DNA from 3 places in the Rhizobium sp. FG113 genome. Region 1 is predicted to be linked to each of the others. Evidence: riboswitches for the same ligand, from Rfam matches in the RefSeq annotation. Region 1 holds a riboswitch; each other region holds the start of a gene.
What was found. A riboswitch is a leader RNA that binds a small molecule or an ion and turns the genes downstream of it on or off. The one in region 1 is predicted to bind cobalamin.

Region 1 (7,636 bases):
TCACCGTTCGAGACCAGCGGCCATCCATAGTTCCGGCCGGGTTCAATCAGGTTGACCTCGTCGCCGCCCCGCGGCCCCATCTCGTGCAGCCATAACTTTCCGTCGGGCGCAAACGCCAGACCGTAAGGGTTGCGATGGCCCATCGTCCAGGTCTGTGCACGCACCCCACCATCTTCGACCTGCGGATTGTCGTCCGGCGTGGAGCCGTCGAGATTGAGCCGTAGTACCTTGCCGAGCGTCTGGTCCTGATCCTGCGCGCCAGAAGGTATCATCCCGTCTCCGGAGGTAAGGAAGAGATGCCTCCCGGCCGGATCGAACGCGATTATGCCGCCGGGCTGGCCCCGGCCGCCTTTCGGCGTCTGCCGCCAGATCACGTTCAGGTTCTGCAATGACGCCTGTGGCCCAGATACAGCAAGCGTCGCTTCGGCTAGCGCGAGTCCGCTGCCACCGTCACTTGGCTCGACATAGCTGATATAGATACGTCTGTCGCTTCGGTATGTTGGCGATACGGCAACGTCCAGTAGGCCGTTCTGCCCGGATGCCGCAACGTCTGGCACATTGGTGATCGGGGTCTTCCGTCCGCTTTGCGATACGAGAAACATGCGCCCCGGCTTTTCTGTCACCAGCAGGCGTCCGTCTGGGAGGAATGCGATTGCCCAGGGCGTGTCGAAGTCTGCCACTGGTCTTGCGATGAACGGTTGCGTGGTCGAGTAATCCCGGTTCCCGGCATTGATACTCTGTGCGTTCGCCGTCGCGATCGAAAGTGAGCACACTACGATTGCAAGAACTGATCTCATGGCTATTCATCGCTCCCTGTTTGTCTCGGCCCTGTGCCGAAGGGTGTCCAGTGTCAATTGGAGGCGAAGGCTCGCGGCGATCTGTGGCGCCGCGGCCCCGCCGGAAGCCGCTCCGGCGCCGGCGAGGCTGCTATCTGCGTCCGCTTAGATGCCGGTGAGTTTTTCCAGATGATCCGGATAACGGCTGGCATGCAGATCGATCTGCGCGACCGCTGCCTCGATTTCCCGAAGGTCTTCGTCGGAAAGCTCGATTTCCGTCGCGCCAATGTTCTCGTTGATACGCGACAGTTTTGTTGTTCCGGGGATAGGCACGATCCAGGGCTTCTGCCTCAGCAGCCAGGCCAGCGCGATCTGCGCAGTGGTGGCGTCCTTGCGCTTGGCGATTACGGCGAGCAGATCGATCAGAACCTGGTTTGCCTGCCGCGCTTGCGTCGTAAACCGCGGCATGTTGTTGCGCATATCGGTGCTGACGAAGGTCGTGCTCTGGTCAATGCTTCCGGTCAGGAAGCCACGCCCGAGGGGGCTGTAGGGGACAAGGCCGATGCCGAGCTCTTCCAGCAGCGGCAGGATTTCCGTTTCAAGCGGACGCCACCACAGGGAATACTCGCTTTGAAGGGCCGTGACCGGCTGGACCGCATGGGCGCGACGGATCGTCTGGGCGCCGGCTTCGGACATGCCAAAATGCTTGACCTTACCCTCGGCAACCAGATCCTTAACCGTTCCAGCGACATCTTCGATCGGCACATTTGGATCGACGCGATGCTGGTAGAAGAGGTCGATCGTCTCGATATCCAGCCGCTTCAGCGATGCCTCGGCGACGGCGCGGATATGCTCCGGTCGGCTGTTGACGCCGGACCAAGGGGTGCCGTCGGGCTTGATGTCAAAGCCGAACTTCGTTGCGATGATAACCCGATCGCGGACAGGAGCGAGCGCCTTGCCAACAAGACTCTCGTTGATAAACGGCCCGTAAGCCTCTGCCGTATCGAAGAAAGTAACTCCGGCATCCACTGCCCCGCGAAGGACATCAATCATTTCCGTTTCGTCCGGCCTGGTGCCGTAAGACTGGCTCATGCCCATGCAGCCAAGCCCAATCGCGGATACCTCAAGACCACTTTTGCCGAGTAGACGTGTTTTCATACGACTTTTCCTTCAAATTGTCCGATGACCGAACAGTGCATACGGTCCTTCAAGGACCAATGCCGGTCGATGGAGCATTGACGAACATGAGGACGCGCGGTTCACGACAAAGCGGCCAGAGAATTGTCCAAGCACGATCAAGCAGCTCGCGATCTTCAGGTCCATCAATGCATTCGCCAAAATATTCATCCTCAAGATAGAGAGGTATGAAGCATACGGTTAGGTCCTGCCGGCCGATAAGGTTTATGAATGGGGAGCATCAATGCGCAACTACACCGGCGCAGGGGGAGGTTGTCCTATGAGCAGAACGAAGTGCCGCGGCGCTCTGCAGCGATCACTGGATTCAAACAGGCGCTTCTTTCTCCATGTAGTCGCTACCGCGAACTGAACCGACACGACAACCACGTCGTCAGCCTGGATAAGTCCAACAACACCTCGATGGAATTGCCGTCACCGCTTGTAGCGAAGCGCGTCCAGAAGCATCGAAAATGGCGCGCACCATTGCTCAAGAACGTGAATGAGGCATCCCTCCAGAAGATCGGGTTGGACGAGATCCTCAGGAATGAACGCGTCGCCGAAGCGGTGATCCAACATGTTGATGTCGGCCTCCTGATGCTCGCCCATTCCTAGGCCGAGACCTCCCTTCGAATGATCTCGGCGCCGGCGCTCAAGGCTTTCAGTTTGCCCCGTGCGACTTGACGAGATAGGGGCGCCATGCCGCAGTTGGTGCAGGGATAAAGCTTGTCGGCATCCACGAACTGCAGTGCTTTTCGCAGGGTATCGGCGACTTCCTGCGGGGTCTCGATGGCATTTGACGCCACGTCGATGGCTCCCACCATCACCTTCTTGCCCCGGAGAAGTTCGATGAGATCGATCGGCACATGGGAGTTGTGGCATTCCAGCGAGATGAGATCGATATTGGATTTCTGCAGCTTGGGGAAGGATTCCTCGTATTGCCGCCACTCCGACCCCAGGGTTTTCTTCCAATCCGTATTGGCCTTGATGCCGTAGCCATAGCAAATATGGACGGCCGTTTCGCACTTCAGGCCTTCGATTGCCTTTTCAAGGGTCGCGACGCCCCAATCATTCACTTCATCAAAGAAGACATTGAACGCGGGCTCATCGAGCTGGATGATATCAACACCAGCCGCCTCCAACTCCCTCGCTTCTTCATTGAGGATCTTGGCAAACTCCCAGGCGAGCTTTTCGCGGCTTTTATAGTGCGCGTCATAAAGCGTATCGATCATCGTCATCGGCCCCGGCAAGGCCCACTTGATCGGCTGCCTAGTCTGCTGTCGCAGAAACCTGGCGTCCTCGACAAAGACCGACTTTGGCCGAGACACGGCACCGACGACGGTCGGAACGCTCGCATCATAGCGATTGCGAATCCTCACCGTCTCCCGTTTCTCGAAATCAACGCCATCAAGATGCTCGACGAATGTCGTGACGAAGTGCTGGCGCGTCTGCTCGCCGTCGCTGACGATATCGATGCCTGCCTGTCGTTGATCGTCCAGGGCCAAACGCAGGGCGTCTCGCTTGCCTTCGGCCAATTCCTCATCCTGCAACTTCCATGGCGACCAGAGTTTTTCAGGTTGAGCCAGCCACGAGGGTTTGGGCAAGCTGCCGGCGGTTGAGGTGGGCAACAGTTTTTTCATGATAAGCGACCTTGTGTCTTTGGTTCTTCAACGAGCGTGATTGGCAGACCATTGTTCAAGAATGGCCCTGTACGGCTTGATGAAGTGCTCCTCGGCAAACCTTCCTTGCTCGACAGCCAATCGACTTCGTTCCTCGCGGTCGTAGACGATGCGCGTGAGCGAATAATCCTGGTGCTTCAGGTTGGGCTGATAGCAGGCGCCTGCCGCAGAGTTGGCGTTGTAGATCTCGGGCCGATAGATCTTCTGAAACGTCTCCATCGTGCTGATGGTGCTGATCAGTTCAAGATTGGTGTAATCATCGAGCAGGTCGCCGAGGAAATAGAAGGCAAAAGGTGCAACGCTGTTCGGAGGCATGAAGAAGCGAACCTGCAGCCCCATTTTCTGGAAGTAGAGATCCGTCGAAGACAACTCATCCTGTTCGTATTCGACACCCAATACGGGATGCTGATTTCCTGTCCTGCGATATGTCTTGCTGCTCGAGGCGCTGAGGCAAATGACTGGCGCCTTGTGAAAATGCGCTCTGTAGGCATCCGAGTTCAGGAAGCACTTGAACAGGTTTCCATGCAGATCGCCGAAATCGGCTGGGGCCGCGAAAGCAGAGCGATCCCTGTTGTACTCAGGCAGCACGACGCTGAAGTCGTAATCCCGGACGTAGGAGGAGAAGTTGTTGCCGACAATGCCCTCGATGCGCTCGTGGGTCTTTCCATCGACGATGGTCGTCTTCAATATCTCGATCAATGGGAAAACATCATTGTCGCCTTGCGCATCGATGTTCATCTCCACCGAGATGATGTCGAGCTCGACGGCATAACGATCGCCTTTGGGATTGTCCCAATGCGCCAGGGCGTTGAAACGGTTGTCGATCATCCTCAGCGCGTTGCGCAGGTTCGCCTGGCGGCTCTTGCCTCTCGCCAGATTGGCAAAGTTGGTAGTAACCCGCGTATGTTCCGCGGGGCGATAGTCCTCATCGAAGCAAATGCTCTTGATGGTAAACTTGAGCTCTGTACTCATCGCGGTCCGGCATCCTAATGGGGTTCTCAGTCGGCAGTCTCGGACTGTCTCTCCTGAAGCTGTCCGCCTCTTATGCCTGACGGACTGAGCGGGAAATATTGGTTTTATCTCATGGAGCCATGAGCCGTGCTCATGGTTTAAAGGCGGGCGCCGAACCTCGCGCGGCACTGATGATCACGTCTTGACCACTTCGGCGACATCAGACATTGGTTGGTCATCGTGGTTCTCGGGCGCGCCAATGCGCTGGAGCTAAGAGGGAATTCGGTGAAGGTTTGATTTACAGCCCGAGGCCGAAGCTGCCCCCGCAACTGTAAGCGGTGAGCGAAAGTCCATAGAAGTCACTGAGGCCAGCCTCGGGAAGACGGACCAGAGCGACGACCCGTGAGCCAGGAGACCTGCCGCGATCGATAACGTCCACGGGCGGGGTGTCCCGGAGTGCCGCTTTCGCGTCGGCACTCCCGTGCCGTCGTCTCTGCGTCATCGTCCTGCCCTGCCGCAACCTGATGGTAGTGCCGATGACAGAAACCTTCATGATACAAAGATCCGCCCAGCGCGACGTCGTTTCTTTCGATAACGCGCGGGCGTAATGATGTTGGATAGGCAGCATCTATCGATCCTGCGCGAGGTCGACCGACTGGGCAGCCTGACGGCTGCGGCGGAGCGGCTGAATCTCTCGCAATCGGCTCTCAGCCACACGATCCGCAAGCTCGAAGAACGCTATGGCGTTGCGATGTGGGCGAAGGACGGCCGCAACCTTCGTCTCACGGAGGCCGGCCGCTACATCGTGGGACTTGCGCAGCGAGTCCTGCCGCAGATCGAAAGGGCTGAGACTGTCCTGTCGGATTATCGCCATGGCCAGCGGGGCTCGCTCAGGATTGGCATGGAGTGTCATCCCTGCCACCAATGGCTCATGGGTGTCACGAAGCCCTATCTCATGGACTGGCCGGATGTGGACCTCGAACTGACGACATCATTCGCCTTCGGCGGCGTCGCGGCGCTCACAGGATACGAAATCGATATCCTGATCACGCCGGATCCGATCGAGACGCCGGGCATCCACTATCTGCCGGTGTTCGATTACGAGTTGGTGCTCGCCGTGCCGGTCGATCATCCGCTGGCGCTGAAACGACATGCCGAGCCTGCCGACCTTCTGGATGAGACGCTGTTCACCTACCCGGTGCCGCCGGAGCGGCTGGATGTGTTCACGCATTTTCTGGTGCCCGCAAACTGCCGGCCGCGCCACCACCGCAATGTGGAGACGACGGAAATGATGCTTCAGCTCGTCGCGGCGGGCCGCGGAGTGAGCGCCATTCCGAACTGGCTTGTGCGGCGGGAAGCGGCAGAGCTCGGTGTCCGGCCCGTCAGCATCGGGCAAAGGCGAATCCGGAAAAGCATTCATCTCGGTCTAAGAGAAGGCGACGACGCGCTCGATTTCATATCGGGGTTTCTCGCGACGTCGCGCCGGATATCGGCCTGACGTGGCGATATCTTCGATCCGCCTCGACGGCCCACCGCTCTTGCGCGCTGTAACATCACGGGGCCTGTGGGCGCGCAACGTTCGAACTCTTAAGGGGAGCGCCAGCGTGGGCAGGCGCTCCCCTCTGTGGCTAGTGTACTGCACCCGATCCGCCGACCGCGACAATTGCGAAGGGCTGTCCTTCGACGGCGATCGTCCTGTCTTCCTTGAATGTCTCAGCGTCGACCATGCGAACCAGGCTATGGCGCGGATCGGTTACGGCGATGTGGTCGCCGGCAACGGCGAGGCGCGGCCGTGGGTCGCGCCAATGGCCATCCTTGCTATAGGGCTCGGTGACCGATACCGACGTCTTGATGCTGCCATCCACGACGTCCAGCAGATGAAGCTTGCCATCTTCCGTCAGGACATAGGGATTGTGGTGCCTTGCGTGGTCGAGCGCGAAATCGATGCGGCGCAGAGGCAGGTCGATGAGGCGATAGGGCTTTTTGTCGTCGGGATCGATCAGCACCACCTTGTCTTCCCCGTAGTTTCCGAGAAAGAACTGCATGGAGGTTCCGCCAAGAAGCGTCGAGACCTTGCCCTTGGGCATTCCATCGCCATAGCTCAGCATTTCGATCTTCGGCCCATCGATGCCACCAGGCCGTACGACAAGGACACCTTCCTCGCAACCGAAGGCGACAAGACGCGCGGAGGTCGCTTCGCCGTGGAGGCCCGTGCATTTTGCTACATCGCCCACCTGTTTTCCGTCTCTGTCGAGCACGCGAAGACCAAGGCGCGGCGGCAATTCCCTCTCCTTGGCCGGTGCCTCCATGTTTGGCACGGAGACAAGAAGATAATTGCCCATCGGAACGGCAACGCCGTGGTGGGCGGCTGTGGCGTCGTATGGTTTGGGATCTGCCTTGCCTTCCTGCAGCGCGCTTTCCTTTAGAAGGTCGAAGCTGTTTTCACGATCGAAAAATACGGCAAGGTCGTCTCCATGCGCGACCACGTGGCCCGGCTTATGGCCTTTAATCATCGGTGCCAGCAGTTTCGGATCCTTGATCTCGATGTCGCGATGTTCGCCATGGTCGGACAGGGCAATCCCCGTGTCGATCGCGTGGACGACATTCTGGTCGCCCTGGATCGCGAACACGGTGCGGCCGGTATCGCTGAGCGACAGCGCCGCATAACCCTCCAATTCGAAACGACCGATTTGCTTGTCGCTACCAAGATCGATAGCGCGAACGATCGGCTGCGTATGGTCTGCAACGAAGAGGCGCCAGGTCTCGCGGCTTTCCTCCTCGGCGCGCAGCGTCAGGGGCGTAACGGTGCCGGCGATGATCGTTGTGGCGAGGAGTAAAGGAACCTTGGATCGGAACATGGATGTCTCCCAATTTTGAAACTGTCGTCTTTGAGATCTGGCTTCGAGACCGCCAAAGTAAGCCGTCGTGCACGAGCGAGATCCGATGATCTGTAATGTTATACAGTTACGATATAAACTGTGAATTAGTTCTGTGGTCAAGATGGCCTGCGGAAAAATTCCCAGAAGGAAGATGAGGATAAACGATCGCACCCGTTGA
Region 2 (7,636 bases), on a different contig from region 1:
TAATTTTTGCTTACCTAATAAACCCCATGCGTGTACCCGCAAGATATCAGGGTGTACGGAAATGGCGCGCTATTCCTGTGGCCGGCTAATCTGTTCGCCGGCCAAGGATCAGTTGCCGAGCTTCTGGGTCAATCTGGCGATATCCTCGCGCAGAGCGGCGATCTCGGTCATCACCTGCATGTCGATCTTCTGGTGCAGAGACAGCACTTCCAGCTCGGCCTTCAGGTTGACTTCATAGTCCTTGGCAGCCTCGAAGCGATCGCGCTCGGCCTGGCGGTTCTGCGACATCATGATGATCGGCGCCTGGATGGCGGCGATCATGGAGAGGACGAGGTTGAGGAAGATGAAGGGGTAGGGGTCGAAGGCGCGGGTGGAAAGGATGACGGTGTTGATCACGCACCAGACCGCCAGGAAGACCAGGAAGGTGGTGATGAAGGCCCAGGAGCCGCCGACGCGGGCGATGCTATCCGCCATCCGCTCACCGAAGGACGATTCGGCTTTCAGCGCGGCATTGATATCCGTCGAGATAATCTTGCGCGCATGCGCCTTTTCCAGCACGCGCTTTTCGATGTCGCCCAGCTCGTTGGCGGACTTGTCGAAATGCAGGTGGACGAAACTGGAGAGATTGTTCATGGCGCGACTCCCGATCAACTTATGTTGGCGGGGAGTATTCCGTTATGCGCCAGGAATGCAATGCGGCAACGTGCATGCCTGCCGTGCTCAGGAGCCCTCTGCTCGTAGCCAGGAATGCTGCGGGAAGAAGCGCTCGACGGTCTGCGCCTTGCCGAACATCACATCGTGCTGGAGATAGCGGTAGTCGCGGACCAGCGGATCGATGGTCTTGGCGTCGCGAACCCAGTCCGGCGAGGCGGTGTTGTCGCGGGTGATCAGCTGATAGCGGTCGACGATCGGGTACTTCTTCTGCACACGGCCGAGGAAGCCGGTGTAGAAGGGGTGCTCGTAACCGGCGAACTTCAGCACATGATAAGGCAGCTGCGACGGGCTGATGGTGCCCACGTTCTGCTTGACGCCCTTGCGGTTTGACCAGATGACCAGCGGCGTCTCGTGCTCCTGCTTCATGACGCTGACGGAAGCCCGGCGGGTGGCGACCTGGTCGGGCATGTAGCCGGTATTCGTGTAGACGCTGCCGAGCGGCGGCAGGTGGTCGCCCCAGAGCACGATGATCGTCTCGCGGTCACGCTTGGATGCCCACTCGGTCAGCATCTTGAAGCTGTCGTCTGCTTCCTTGACGCCCTGCGTATATGTGGCGAGCGTGGCGCGGTCTGCGTCGGTCAGATTGCCGGTGATGTCGACCGTGTTATTGGCGTAACGGTTGGCCTCGTAGGGGCCATGTCCCTGCAGGGTAACAGCGAAGAAGAAGAAGGGCCGGTCGAGCCCGTCGGCTTCCTGCATGATCTCCTTCATCAGGCTATCGTCGGAGGCGAAAATGCCGCGCTTTTCCATGGTCGGCATGGTTTCTTCGGTGCGGAATTCCTCGAAGCCGAAATCCTTGTAGACCTCGTTGCGGTTCCAGAACCAGCCGCTGAACGGATGCAACGCACGGGCCGCATAGCCTTCGCCGCGGAAGAAGGTGGCAAGCGACGGGATGTCGTTGCGGATATACTGTTGGTAGGGAATGCTGCCATAGGGCAGGAAGGCATTCGAGAAGCCGGTCAGCGCCTCGAACTCGACATTGGCGGTCATGCCGCCGAACTCGGGCGAGAAGACGTGGCCTGACTGCGCCGCGCGGATCGTCGGCATCGGGTCTTCGGAGAATTTCAGCGTCTTCAGGCGCGTCGGATCCCAGAAGGATTCGCTCATCAGCATGATGACGTCAGGCTTGTCGCTCGGGCCGCTGAGATAGCCGTAATTGCGCGACGGGATGGCATCGAGCGCCTGCGCATTGAGGCCGGCGGGCGAGGCGACATCGGCCATCGGGATGTTGAAGATGAAAGCGAGGATGAAGCCGTTGCTGCGGTAGTTCTCCTTCTGGTCCCACATCATCGGCACCACCTGAAGGCGGTCGCGGATATAGGAATATTGCGAGTAATCCATCAGCGAGCCGAAGGCGGCGATGACGGGAACCGTCAGGCAGAGATTGCGGATACGGTTGCGGCGCGCCATCTTTGGCAGGCGGCGCCAGGCGTAGCGCCATGCGAGAACGAGGCCGCTGACGGAGAGAAGAATGCCGACGGCAACCGCGATAGCCGTCATCGGGCGGTCGCGGACCATGACGGGAAGCAACTCCAGAATCTGGCGGCCGAACAGCATGTCGGAGGGATAGAGCGGATCGGAGAGGTAGTGCTGCTTCTGATTGGAAACGAGTGCGGGGACGAGGACGAGCGGGAGGACAACCAGGGCCGAGAGGAAACGGCGGCCGAGGATCGCATCGACGCAGAGCATCACGACAGTCAGCATGACGACCGTGGTCATGCCGGGACGGGCCGTGGAAGACAGAAACGCGCCCACGTCGGTTGCGCCGCCGCGCGCGATCACTTCGACCGAGAAGGTTGCAAGCAACGCCATCACTGCCGTCAGGGCGACTGCAATTGCGCCGCGCAGGATGGAGGGGCGGGTATCCGCGCCAACGCCACCATAGAGCGCCGCTTCGCGCATTGCCGCTCCGGACTTGAAAACTTGGGCGATCAATGGCGGAACTCCAGTGTCATCATAACGTCACCGAACTGTCACATCTTCGTCATGAACGCTAGATGAACCATTGTTGTTTCGCGGGCTTAACGCTTTTTTGATCACAAACTTTTCGGCGACTGGTTGCCTCATGTAGCGTGTGCTCCGGATGGAGCCTGCCATGGCGGCGCGGGAGCGATCCTTGCGCGCCTTATTTAGCTGTCGTAGGTCAGGGAGATGTTCGCGTCAGAGGAGAGTTTGCATGCGCAGTTCCGTCGAGATCTACAACGTCAAGACGGGCGAGGCCCGTGTGATCTGGCAGACCGAGAGGCTGGTCGAAGCCCCCAATTACGCTCCTGACGGCAGCTATCTCCTGCTCAACGACGAAGGCATGCTCTACAAGCTTGCGCTCGATGGTTCAGCGAAAGTGCAGAAGGTCGATACCGGATTCGCGACCGCCTGCAACAACGACCACGGGATTTCACCCGATGGCACTCGCATCGTGATCACGGACAAGATCGAGTTCGGCAAAGCGGCGATCTATACGCTGCCGATCGAGGGTGGGGCGCTGCAGCTGGTGACCACCAATCACCCGTCCTACTGGCACGGCTGGTCGCCCGACGGGAAGGAGCTCGCCTATTGCGGCATTCGCGGCGACCTGTTCGACATCTACACGATCGACGTGACCGGCGGTGAAGAGCGGCGGTTGACGCATGGCGAGGGCCGCAATGACGGGCCGGATTATTCGGCCGACGGGCGCTGGATCTATTTCAACTCCAGCCGCACCGGCCTGATGCAGATCTGGCGTATCCATCCCGACGGGACCGGCGTGGAGCAGGTGACGCACGACAATTACGGCAACTGGTTCGCGCATCCGTCGCCGAAGAACGACAAGGTGGTGCTGATTTCCTACGACCCTGAGGTCTTCGACCATCCGCGTGACAAGCATGTGCGGATGCGGATCATGGATATGGACGGCGGCAACCTGACGACGCTGTTCGAGCTCTTCGGCGGGCAGGGATCGATCAATGTTCCGAACTGGTCACCCGATGGTGACGAATTCGCCTATGTGCGATATTTCCCGGTCGAGGCTTGAGCGATTGCATCATGCGCGGTTTGTCGGCATAGGTGGCGCGTCGGGTGCCCGCAGGCTTGCGGGAGAATCGGGAATTCGGTGCAAGACCGGAACGTGCCCAACGCTGTAAGGCCGACGTCTGCCGCTTTATGCCACTGGCGCTTTTTGCCGGGAAGGCGTGGCAGACGGATGACGCCAAGTCAGAAGACCGGCCCGACAATCATAGACTGACCGCCTGGACAGCGGCCGGTTGTGTTGTTGGGGATTGACGATGCGACCAGACCAATCTGGCTCTCTTGCGAGAGCGGGTGCCTTTTCGGCGAGCGAGCGCGACGCCGTTTACAGAGCCATCGAGACCAGACGCGATGTGCGATCGGAGTTCCTGCCGGATGCCGTGCCCGATGACGTGATCGGACGGCTGCTGGCGGCCGCTCATCATGCGCCGTCCGTTGGCTTCATGCAGCCGTGGAATTTCATTGTGGTGCGCGATCAAGCCGTGCGTTCGACCGTGTGGGAGGCTTTCACCAAGGCCAATGCCGAGGCGGCGGCGATGTTTTCCGGCGAGCGGCAGCAAGCCTACCGCGCCCTGAAACTGGAGGGCATTCGCACGGCACCCGTCGGCATCTGCGTGACCTGCGATCCGGATCGCTGCGGCGACGTGGTGCTGGGGCGCACGCACAATAGGCGGATGGATTCCTATTCCACCGTCTGCGCGGTGCAGAACCTGTGGCTTGCAGCGCGCGCCGAGGGCGTGGGCGTCGGCTGGGTGAGCATCTTTCACGAGGCCGATCTGAAGCGCGCGCTCGGCGTGCCTGAGCGGATCGAGATCGTCGCATGGCTCTGTGTCGGCTATGTCGACCAGCTCTACGAGGAGCCGGAGCTCGCCGTGAAAGGGTGGCGACAGCGATTGCCGCTGGAGGATCTGGTGTTTACGGATCGCTGGGGCGGGGGCGCATAGCCCGCGACGCCTGCTATTGCTTCTGCGCCGGCGGTTGCTGCGGCTGGGCGCCCGGCATGGCGGGGTGTTTCAGGTCGATCGACCCTTGATCGCCGGCGAGGAACTGCGGCCCCACTTGGCGCACCTTGCCGGCGCTCGGATCATAGGGGCGATCGGGGACCTGCGCCTGGGGTGCGGGCGGTTGAGGCGTGGGTTGGGTTTCGGGCTTGGCGGCGGCGGTGTTCGGGGTTTCGATCGTGGTGATCGAGCTCTGCGGCGGCGGGGCGCTCACAGACTGGTTGCGGCGCATCTGTTCGTAATAGGCGGGCAGATTGCAGCTGCAGGATGATTTCTCACCGGGCTTGCGGTTCTTGTAGGCGAATGCATTCGGCATGGCGCTGTAGGGCGCGCCTGTGGAGGCAGAGATCATGTTCTCGGTCTCGCCGCTGGAAACGTCGTGATAGTAGAGCTCGGTTTCGATACCTGGGCACATCTGCTGGCAGGTGTTGGCGTCGCGGGCGAAATCGAAGGAGGTGGCGTTCGAGCGGATGGGGAAGAAGCCGCCGTCGCAGCTGCGCACGCAGATCGTGTTCAGATGCGTCAGAGGCTGGCCGCCGGGCGAGAACTCGTAGGAGCGCTGCCGCTCGCCGCCGAGCGGAATGAAGGTGTCGCTGCGCATGGCCTGATCGTCGATGCTGGGCGGGTTCGCATATTGCGGCTCTTCATATTGCTGCACGGGCGAATTGCAGTTGTTTTCGTCGAGTGCGGCGAAGAGTTCGTTGCGCAGGCGGGCGTCCGGACTTTGCGCGCGCAACTCGTCCCGCCGCATCTGCAGGTCGGCGATGTTGTCGAGCATCTTGGCTTCGGCCTGTTCTAGCTCGCCGCAATAGCCGGCATTGTCGCCGCCGATCACCACCATGCTGCCGCTGCTGCAGCCGCTGCGGCGCTGGTCGCTGCGCAGCTTGCGAAGCTCGAGGTTTTGTTCGGTGATGGCGCTGGCGAAGCGGCGTATTTCGGGCGACATGCCACCGCCGATCGTCTCTGGAATTGTGGCCAGACGGGCGCGCAGCTGACCGCAGATCGGCGCCAGCTGCGCATAGGCAGGGGCGGAAAGGGCAATCAGGAGTGCTGCGGCCAGCGTGAGGCGTTTCAAGGCATCGTCCCGTCAGTGAGCAAATACCAAATGGCGAAGGGCGGACCATGGCCCGCCCTTCGATATACATTGCTTGTCTTAACAAGCTGCCGCTCAAAGCCTAACGCATTTTCAGCGTCCAAGGCAAATCACGCCGCCCAAATCATGCCGGCTGAGATGCCTCGACGACCGCGAGGGCCGCCATGTTGACGACGCCGCGCGAGGTGACCGATGGCGCCAGGATGTGGGCGGGCATGGCCGCGCCGAGCAAGATCGGGCCGACATGCAGGCCGTCCGTCATCGACTTGACGACGCCGAGCGTGATGTTGGCCGCATCGAGGTTCGGGAAAACCAGAAGGTTGGCTTCGTCGTGCAGCGTGGTGTTCGGCATGACGCGCTTGCGCAGCGTTTCCGAGATTGCGCTCTCGCCGTGCATTTCGCCATCGACTTCCAGATCGGGCGCGGTGTCGCGCACGAGCTGCAGAGCGTTGCGCATCTTGGTGGCGCTTTCCGATTCACGCGAACCGAAGTTCGAATGCGAGACGAGGGCGGCGCGCGGCGTGATGCCGAAGCGCTTGATTTCCTCGGCGGCGAGAACGGCGGATTCCGCCACTTCCTCGGCAGTCGGGTTGAACGTCACATAGGTGTCAGTGAAGAAGGTGGCGCCGCGCTGCGAGATCAGCAGGCTGAGTGCCGAGAAATCGCGAACGTTTGGGCGCTTGCCGACGATCTGGCGGACATCGCGCAGGTGCTTCTCATAGCGGCCTTCGAGACCGCAGATCAGCGCATCGGCCTCGCCACGCTTCAGCGCCAGCGCGCCGATAACCGTGGTGTTGGTACGAACGATGGTACGCGCCGCTTCCGGGATGACGCCGCGGCGGCCGACGAGCGAGAGGTAGAGCTCGACGTACTCGCGGAAGCGCGGATCGTCTTCCGGATTGATGACGTCGAAATCAGACAGCGGACGGATGCGCAGGCCGTAGCGCTTCAGGCGCGTTTCGATGACCTGCGGACGGCCGATCAGGATCGGCTTGGCGATGCCTTCCTCAAGCAGAACCTGGGCGGCGCGCAGCACGCGCTCGTCTTCGCCTTCGGAGAAGATGACGCGCTTCTTGTCGGCATTCTTGGCCGCCGCGAAGATCGGCTTCATGACGAAGCCGGAGCGGAAGACGAAGCGGTTCAACTGGTCGAGGTAGGCGTCGAAATCGGCGATCGGGCGCAGCGCCACGCCGCTATCGGCCGCAGCCTTGGCGACGGCGGGCGCGATGCGCAGGATGAGGCGCGGATCAAACGGCGAGGGGATGAGATAGTTGGGGCCGAAGATCGGCGTTTCATCCGAATAGGCGCGGGCGGCGACATCGGACGGCTCCTCGCGGGCGAGGGCCGCGATGGCGCGCACGGCCGCCATCTTCATTTCCTCGTTGATCGTGACGGCGCCGCAATCGAGCGCGCCGCGGAAGATATAGGGGAAGCAGAGGACGTTGTTGACCTGGTTCGGGAAGTCCGAGCGGCCGGTGCAGATCATCGCGTCCGGGCGGGCGGCGCGGGCGAGATCCGGCATGATCTCCGGGTTCGGGTTGGCAAGCGCCATGATGAGCGGCTTCTCGGCCATCTGCGCCAGGAGCTCCGGCTTCAGGACGCCGGCGGCCGAGAGGCCGAGGAAGACGTCGGCGCCGCCGATGTTTTCAGCCAGCGTGCGGGTGTCGCTCTTCTGCGCGTAGACGCTCTTCCATTCGTCCATCAGCTCGACGCGGCCTTCATAGACGAGGCCTTCGAGGTCGTGGACCCAGATGTTTTCGCGCTTGGCGCCGAGGGTGACGAGGAGGTTGAGGCAGGCAAGGGCCGCGGCGCCAGCGCCGGAGGC
Region 3 (7,636 bases), on a different contig from region 1:
GCATGCGTATTCGCATCACCGCCCTCGATCAGATAGGCCCAGAGCGCATTCAGATCCTCAAGCGGTACATTCGAAAATGGCGTCAACCCCGCATCCGGCTTCGAATCCCCGGGCAGCACCGCGATCAGCGCACCATGCCGCGCCGCAACCGCATGCAGCGCCTCCAGCGCGTAGTGGAAATAGCTGGCGCCGCCGAGCGCCCTCACGATGATCAGCTTCGCATGCCGCGCCGTGCGCTCCACATAGGCATCGACGGACATCGGATGCTTGAGGCTCATCAGGCTGGCGATGCGCAGCGACCGTCCCCCACCTCGCTGACGATGCGCGGCTGCTACCGCCGCCAGTTCGGTGTCGGCAGCGGAGAGAAACAGGATGTCGCCGGGCGACTGACCAAGATCGATCGCCTCCTCGCCGTCGTTGATCGTTCCCTGCTGGGCTAGAAGAAGGTGCATATCGATGTGTCTTTACGGAGAATGGTATTCGTAGGCGTGGAGTGCGTGGCCCCCTCATCCGACCCTTCGGGCCACCTTCTCCCCGTTGGGGAGAAGGAAAGATTGTTGCGAGCGGCCGGCCCCGAGTCTCTTCTCCCCCACGGGGGTCCGAAGGACGGGTCGAGACCAGCGGCTCGACCCCGGTCGGTGGCCCGAAGGGTCGGATGAGGGGGCCACACGGCACCACTCAAACGATTTTCAAAGCAACAACCGCCCATCCCAACCATCAACCTTAAACCAGACCCTCGATCGCCTCACGCACCGCACCCTCATCCATTTCGTGCAACCCGATCACCACCAGCCGCGTGCCGCGCGTCTCGCCGGCGGCCCAGGCGCGGTCGAAATAATGGTCGATCCGGCTACCAACGGCCTGCAGCTGCAGGCGCATCGGCTTGCCGGGGACGTCGACGAAGCCCTTGACGCGCAGAACGTCGTGCTCGGCGATGATGCCCTTCAGGCTCTCGACGAAAACAGCCGGATCGGCGATCGGGCCGAGCTCGACGACGAAGCTGTCGAACTCGTCGTGATCGTGCGGCGTGCCGTCCTCATGCTCAAGTTCGTGATGGGACTTGCGGTTGCCGATATCCGCCTCGGTGCCGATGCCAAGGCCGAGCAGTACGCTTGCCGGCACCTCGCCGTTCTTCGCCTCGATCATCGCGGGCTTGCGCGCCGTGCGCGAGGCAACCTCATCGCGCACCCGGGCAAGGCCGGCGCCATCGATGAGGTCGGTCTTGTTGAGCACGATCAGGTCGGCGCAGGTCAGCTGGTCCTCGAAGAGTTCCTCGATCGGGCTCTCGTGGTCCAGCGTCTCGTCCTCCGCGCGGCGGGCGTCGACGGCGTCATGATCGTCGGCGAAGCGGCCGGCGGCGACGGCGGCGCTGTCGACCACCGTGATCACGCCATCCACGGTCACCTGCGTACGGATGTCGGGCCAGTTGAAGGCGGCGACCAGCGGCTGCGGCAGGGCAAGACCCGAGGTCTCGATGACGATATGATCAGGACGGTTCTCGCGCTCAAGGAGCTTGCTCATCGTCGGGATGAAGTCGTCGGCCACCGTGCAGCAGATGCAGCCATTGGTGAGCTCGATGATATCGTCCTCGGTGCAGTTTTCCGCGCCGCAGCCCTTCAGCACTTCGCCGTCGACGCCGAGATCGCCGAACTCGTTGATGATGAGCGCGATCTTCTTGCCGCCCGCATTGGTCAACAGGTTGCGGATCATCGTCGTCTTGCCGGCGCCAAGAAAGCCGGTGATCACTGTGGCGGGGATCTTCTGCTGGTTCATCAATTCAACCCTTCATTTTCAGCGGCAGTCCCGCCGCGATAAAATACACATCCGCGGCGACCGCCGCGATCATCTGGTGCAGCCGTCCGGCATGGTCGCGAAATTCGCGGGCCATGCGGTTCTCGGGCACGATGCCGAGGCCGACTTCATTGGAAACGATGACGAGGCGCGCCTTCGCCTGTGGCAGATAGGCGGCCAGTGCCGCGAATTCCGCCGCCATGTCGCGCTCTTCCATCATCAGATTGGTAACCCAGAGCGTCAGGCAATCGACAAGCAATGCCCGCCCCTCGCCATCGATGGCAGTCAGCTGGCCGACTAGATCGAGCGGCTCCTCGTGCGTCATCCAGAGATCACCGCGATCGGCCTTGTGCTGATCGATCCGCGCGCGCATCTCCTCGTCCCAGGCGCGGCCGGTGGCGATGTAATGGCGCTCGAGACCGCTGGCGATGACCAGCTGCTCGGCAAAACGCGACTTGCCGGAGCGGGCGCCGCCGAGGATTAGGCTGGAGGAAACCGTGATCATGCCGCGAAGGCTTCCGGCGATAAGCGCGGCCATCCACCACGATCTCCCTCATTCCTGTGCTTGTCACAGGAATCCAGCCACCGCGTGTCCGCGCGGTGAATGGCTTCGTTGCTTGCGGGGTGTCTTCCGCGTCCAAGGACTTGGACGCGCTGGATTCCTGTGACAAGCACAGGAATGAGGGTGCCCATATTGAACGTTCCGAGCGCCCGGCCTGACGCCGACGCCAAAATCTCATTGTCTGCCATGACAACCTCCGTGCTGGCATTGGGCACACTTGCCCAGGGGTGGGCTTTGCGCCCGGCACGATTGGCAGGTCTCCTGGCTCGCGGGTCCAGGCGACGATCGGGCTAGCCACGCAGGCCATCCCGATCGTGCCATCGGTTCTTCCTCGCCTTCCCGGCTGCAATCATGAAAAGGCGGACGATTCGTAGATTTAGAGGCGTCCAACCCCGGTTGATCATGGCTTGCATTGCCAGTGGCTTTTCCGCCGTCTTCAGCCCCTCACCCGCCTGCACCACGCAGGCAGCCGGCTTGAGAGCATCCGACGCCGGACGGAAGACCCTGACCGCTCTACAGTCGCGGGGTCGGCTGTGATGAAGGCGCCCTGGTTGGGTCCACCCCGTCACATTCCCTTTTCATCCGCACCGCTTTTGGCGATCCGGAACCATCCGTTATCGATCCATGGTTAGGCAAGCGTGACTGCGAAGTCAATCGACGGCCAATCGCAGCCACCAGCCAAATTGACTGACATCAAGCCTCAAGACGATCATCTCTACCAGATTTATCGTCTATTATCAGAGACTTAATGTCATAAAAACTTGTTGCGTCAGCCGGGTTTTTGCCGCATTTGCAGCGCATGCGGCGCAGCACCGCAAATGTCCCCTCCTTTACCACCCTTGAACGGGCTTCCGCCCGCCTAGTTTCCCCACCATGCGCCTGAAAATCAATCTGAGACGGCTTGGCCCGCTACACACACTGCTCGATGTGGGGCGCATGCGCGCGCTCCTGAGACGCAGCGAAATGGGCATGGTGCTGGCCGGCGCGCTGATCGGCGTCACGTCAGGCCTCGCCGTCACCGGCATGAGCCTGATCTCGCGCGAGATGCACAGCCTGATCTTCGGGATCAGCGACGTGGAGCGTCTGAGCTCCTCTCAGATCGACGACAAGTTCCTGCTGATGGCCGCCCCCGTTTGCGGCGGCATCCTGCTCGGCCTGTTGATGTATGTGCTGGCGAAGACCCGCAAGAAGCCGATGGTCGACCCGATCGAGGCCAACGCGCTACATGGCGGCCGCCTGTCCTTGACCGACAGCATCATCGTCGCGATCCAGAACCTGATTTCCAACGGCTTCGGCGCATCCGTCGGCCTTGAGGCCGGCTATACGCAGTTGGCGTCCGGCATCGCCTCGAAGCTCGGTTTCAAACTACAGCTGCGCCGCGCCGATCTGCGCGTTCTTGTCGGCTGCGGCGCCGCCGGTGCCATCGCGGCCGCCTTCAATGCGCCGCTGACGGGCGCCTTCTACGCCTTCGAGCTGATCATCGGCACTTACACGATCGTGTCGCTGACGCCGGTCGTCGTCTCGGCACTCGTTTCCACGCTGGTCGCCCGGCTGCTGGCCGGCAGCGATTTCATCATCGATGTCGGCGATTTCGGCACCGTCATGCCGGCCGACTATGTGCCCGCCATCCTGCTCGGCGCCTTCTGCGCCGGCATCGGCATCCTGATCATGCAGGGCGTCGCCTTTATCGAGGAGCTCGCACGCCGCAGCTCGATCGCGCTCCCCTTCCGCCCGGCGCTTGGCGGCATCATCGTCGGGTTGCTTGCGCTGGTGACGCCGCAGGTACTGTCGGCAGGCCATGGCGCCCTGCATCTCAATCTCGACCGAGAAGTCGTGATTCCCGTGCTGATCGGCCTTTTCCTGCTAAAGGCGCTGGCCTCGGCGATATCGATCGGCTCCGGCTTCCGCGGCGGCCTGTTCTTCGCCTCGCTGTTCATGGGCGCGCTGCTCGGCAAGTTCTTCGCCTACTCGGCCCCCTATTTCGCCCATGCGACACTGACACCGATCATCTACGCCGTCGTCGGCATGAGCTCGCTTGCCGTGGCCGTCATCGGCGGACCGCTGACCATGACCTTCCTGGCGCTCGAGATCACCGGCGACTTCCCGATCACGGCGCTGGTCTTGGCTGCCGTCATCACCTCGTCGCTCGTCGTGCGCAGCACCTTCGGCTACTCCTTCGCCACATGGCGCTTCCACCTGCGCGGTGAAAGTATCCGCAGCGCCCATGATGTCGGCTGGATCCGCAATCTGACGGTCAACAAGCTGATGCGCGCCGACGTCAAGACCGCGAAGGTCGGTATCAGCATCGAGCAATTCAAGGAAAGCTTCCCGATCGGCTCGGCCCAGCGCGTGATCCTGGTCGAAGACAGCGGCAAATATGCCGGCCTCGTGCTTGTGCCGGATATCTACGCCAACCTCACCGACACCGCCGACGAGAGCAAAGGCCTCGACGAATTCGTGCGCTACCGCAACGACTTCCTGACCCCGCAGATGAATGCCAAGCAGGCCGCCGCGATCTTCGACAAGACGGAAAGCGAAGCGCTCGCCGTCGTCAACAATCTCGTCGAGCGCACCGTGGTCGGCCAGCTCAGCGAAGCCCACACGCTGCGCCGCTACAGCGAAGAACTGGACCGCCGCCGCCGCGAGGTCTCCGGCGAGATTTAACTGAGCAGACTATCCAGCCAGCGCTTGTCGAGATGCGTTTCGAGCTCTGCAGCAACCTCGTCAAGCGCCTGCTCGACGCCGGCGCGATAGTCGCGGCTTTGGCCTGTCAGGCCGAAGCTTGCAAGCAGCCGGGACCGGTAGCCGTCACTCGCAAACAGCCCGTGCAGATACGTCCCAACGATCCGCCCGTCCCCTGAGATCGCGCCATCAGGCTTGCCATCGACGATCGCGAAGGGCCGCACGCGGTCGGCGCCTTCGGTAATCCCGAGATGGATCTGGTAGCCCGAGAGAGCCTCGCCATTCTCCGCCGAAACCGCCACGCTGTTGCGCACGGTCTTCTCCGCGTCCATGACGGTCTCGACGTCGAGCAAGCCGAGCCCCTCGATCTCGCGCACGCTCCCTTCGATCCCCAGCGGATCACGCACCGTCCGGCCGAGCATCTGGTAACCGCCGCAAATGCCGATGACCCGTCCACCGCGCCTGATATGCGCGGAGAGATCCTGATCCCAACCCTGCGTCCTGAAATCGGCAAGATCGGAAATAGTCGACTTCGACCCAGGAAGGATGATCAACTGCGCATCGGCAGGCAATCGTTCGCCAGCGCGCACAAAGACGAGTTCCACATCCGGCTCCGCCAGCAGCGGATCGAGATCGTCAAAGTTGGCGATCCGCGGCAAAACCGGAACCGCGACCTTCAGCGCCCCGGCCTGCCCCCGCGCCAGCCGCTCCAGCGCCACCGAATCCTCCGCCGGCAGCCGCGAAGCGGCCTTCAGCCAAGGCACGACGCCGAAACAGGGCCAGCCGGTGAAACGCCCGACAGCAGCAATCCCGTCATCGAATAGCGACACGTCGCCACGAAACTTGTTGATGATATAGCCCGAGATCATCGCCCGATCCTCGTCAGACAGGATCGTGTGCGTACCGACCAGCGAAGCGATCACGCCGCCACGATCGATATCGCCGACGAGAACCACGGGAACGCCGGCGCGCGTCGCAAAGCCCATATTGGCGATATCGCCGGGCCGCAGGTTGATCTCGGCGGGCGACCCCGCCCCCTCGACGATGACGAGATCGGCGCCGCCCGAAATCCTCTGAAAGCTTTCGGTGACATAGTCGAGCAATTGTGGCTTCAGCCGCTGGTAGTCGCGTCCCTTGGCCTGCCCCCAGACCTTGCCCTGCACGATGATCTGGCTGCCGACATCCGATTGCGGCTTCAAGAGCACCGGGTTCATGTGCACGGACGACGGCACCCGCGCGGCCATCGATTGCAGCCACTGCGCCCGCCCGATCTCGCCGCCATCATCGGCGACCGCGGCATTGTTCGACATGTTCTGCGGCTTGAACGGGCGCACCGAGATGCCGCGATTGGCGGCCAACCGGCAAAGGCCGGCGACGAGCACCGTCTTGCCGACATCCGAGCCGGTTCCTTGCAGCATGATGGCTTTGGTCATTTGGCGCGGCGCTCCTCAAAACTGAAGACGGCGTACAACGGCGTTTCAGCCCCGGTCAATCGCAACGGCTCAATCGCAGCCGCTTGAAATGCGAAAGCCGCGCAGACCTAAGGTCGCGCGGCTTGCCGAAATACGCTGGCGCTTTGCCCATACACGGCGAAGCTCACGTTCCCCGGGACGCAATACCTGATCCGGAGAAGCAGCGGTTGTCCCCCGCCACGCAGCTATTCTTAGCGCCACATTGTTACCGGATGGTTAGTGAGCACTTAACCAAATATGAATTCAGGCCCTTTTGACGATTTTGTTTCGGCAACGATATGAGCGGATTGAGACAGGCTGCCGCACGGGCGACAGGTTTCGGCAAGCCAGCGCGTTGCATATAAGTCGCCGAAGACGACTCGCCGCTTCCAGCGGCGAACGAGTACCGATGACATGGAGAATGACGATGACCTCAGCCCCGTTTCCCGATTCCGAGACGATCGCCGCCAAGTTTTCCGCGCTGGGCGAACAGGACAAGTCCTATCTTGGGCTGATCATGGAAAACCCGGCGCAGGACGACAGCCTGCTAGATGGCATCCATCGTCACCTCGACAATGCGTCGCGCGCACCGTTCCTGAACACGCTGAAGCTCGAGGCATTGGGAAAATGGGTTGGGGACGCAGCACCGCCGCGTCTCCAGATTCGTTTGATGGAAGCTTCCAAGTCCAGCCAGCATCCGACCTACTCCGCCTTCCGCAAGGGCCTGACGGCATCGGGTGGCCTAGAGAAAGCCTATCCGCAGGCGAAGATCTGAGCCGGCTTAGCGCTGCGCGGCGTGATTGACGTTGCGGCCGGCATCCTGCGTGGCGTTGACGGCGTTCGCCGTATCGCGACCGACGCCACGGATGGTGTTGGCGCAAGAGGCCAGAGTGAACAGAAGCATGATGGCAGCACCAATCTTTACCGTGGTGGTCATAGTCGGAAATCCCTTGTTTAAAAAACCGCTCTCCGCAGCCAGTCGCACGACTGCTGCGCGCTGATAACGCACTGAACCGAAAAAGGTTTCAGCCGGACTTCTCTTTTTTAAATGAGCGATATTAGCCGGGCACGAATACCCTGCCCGGCTGACCTTCAGGCGGCGATCGCCTTGGCTTTTTCGCTGAACGCAAGCCGGATGCTTTCGGCCACC

Region 2: another riboswitch for cobalamin. It lies ahead of bluB (5,6-dimethylbenzimidazole synthase); the one in region 1 lies ahead of ACODTZ_RS05880 (LysR family transcriptional regulator).
Region 3: another riboswitch for cobalamin. It lies ahead of cobU (bifunctional adenosylcobinamide kinase/adenosylcobinamide-phosphate guanylyltransferase); the one in region 1 lies ahead of ACODTZ_RS05880 (LysR family transcriptional regulator).

What each region holds. Positions count from the first base shown of each region.
Region 1 covers NZ_JBMDKV010000001.1:1,319,046-1,326,681, reverse strand. Annotated here, with positions in the region: gene ACODTZ_RS05905 (PQQ-dependent sugar dehydrogenase) at 1-797, opposite strand, end outside; gene ACODTZ_RS05900 (aldo/keto reductase) at 942-1,934, opposite strand; gene ACODTZ_RS05895 (hypothetical protein) at 2,184-2,564, shown strand; gene ACODTZ_RS05890 (methionine synthase) at 2,561-3,589, opposite strand; gene ACODTZ_RS05885 (DUF1852 domain-containing protein) at 3,617-4,600, opposite strand; cobalamin riboswitch at 4,804-5,017, shown strand; gene ACODTZ_RS05880 (LysR family transcriptional regulator) at 5,190-6,077, shown strand; gene aztD (zinc metallochaperone AztD) at 6,208-7,437, opposite strand.
Region 2 covers NZ_JBMDKV010000003.1:385,339-392,974, reverse strand. Annotated here, with positions in the region: gene ACODTZ_RS12190 (DUF1003 domain-containing protein) at 109-633, opposite strand; gene ACODTZ_RS12185 (LTA synthase family protein) at 721-2,616, opposite strand; gene ACODTZ_RS12180 (TolB family protein) at 2,891-3,724, shown strand; cobalamin riboswitch at 3,750-3,934, shown strand; gene bluB (5,6-dimethylbenzimidazole synthase) at 3,975-4,661, shown strand; gene ACODTZ_RS12170 (DUF2865 domain-containing protein) at 4,675-5,793, opposite strand; gene ACODTZ_RS12165 (NADP-dependent malic enzyme) at 5,936-7,636, opposite strand, start outside.
Region 3 covers NZ_JBMDKV010000009.1:217,252-224,887, reverse strand. Annotated here, with positions in the region: partial or broken gene ACODTZ_RS21260 (cobaltochelatase subunit CobN) at 1-452, opposite strand, end outside; gene cobW (cobalamin biosynthesis protein CobW) at 724-1,773, opposite strand; gene cobU (bifunctional adenosylcobinamide kinase/adenosylcobinamide-phosphate guanylyltransferase) at 1,778-2,296, opposite strand; cobalamin riboswitch at 2,588-2,980, opposite strand; gene ACODTZ_RS21245 (chloride channel protein) at 3,227-5,017, shown strand; gene ACODTZ_RS21240 (cobyric acid synthase) at 5,014-6,468, opposite strand; gene ACODTZ_RS21235 (hypothetical protein) at 6,914-7,261, shown strand; gene ACODTZ_RS21230 (entericidin domain-containing protein) at 7,268-7,423, opposite strand; gene ACODTZ_RS21225 (LysR family transcriptional regulator) at 7,579-7,636, opposite strand, start outside.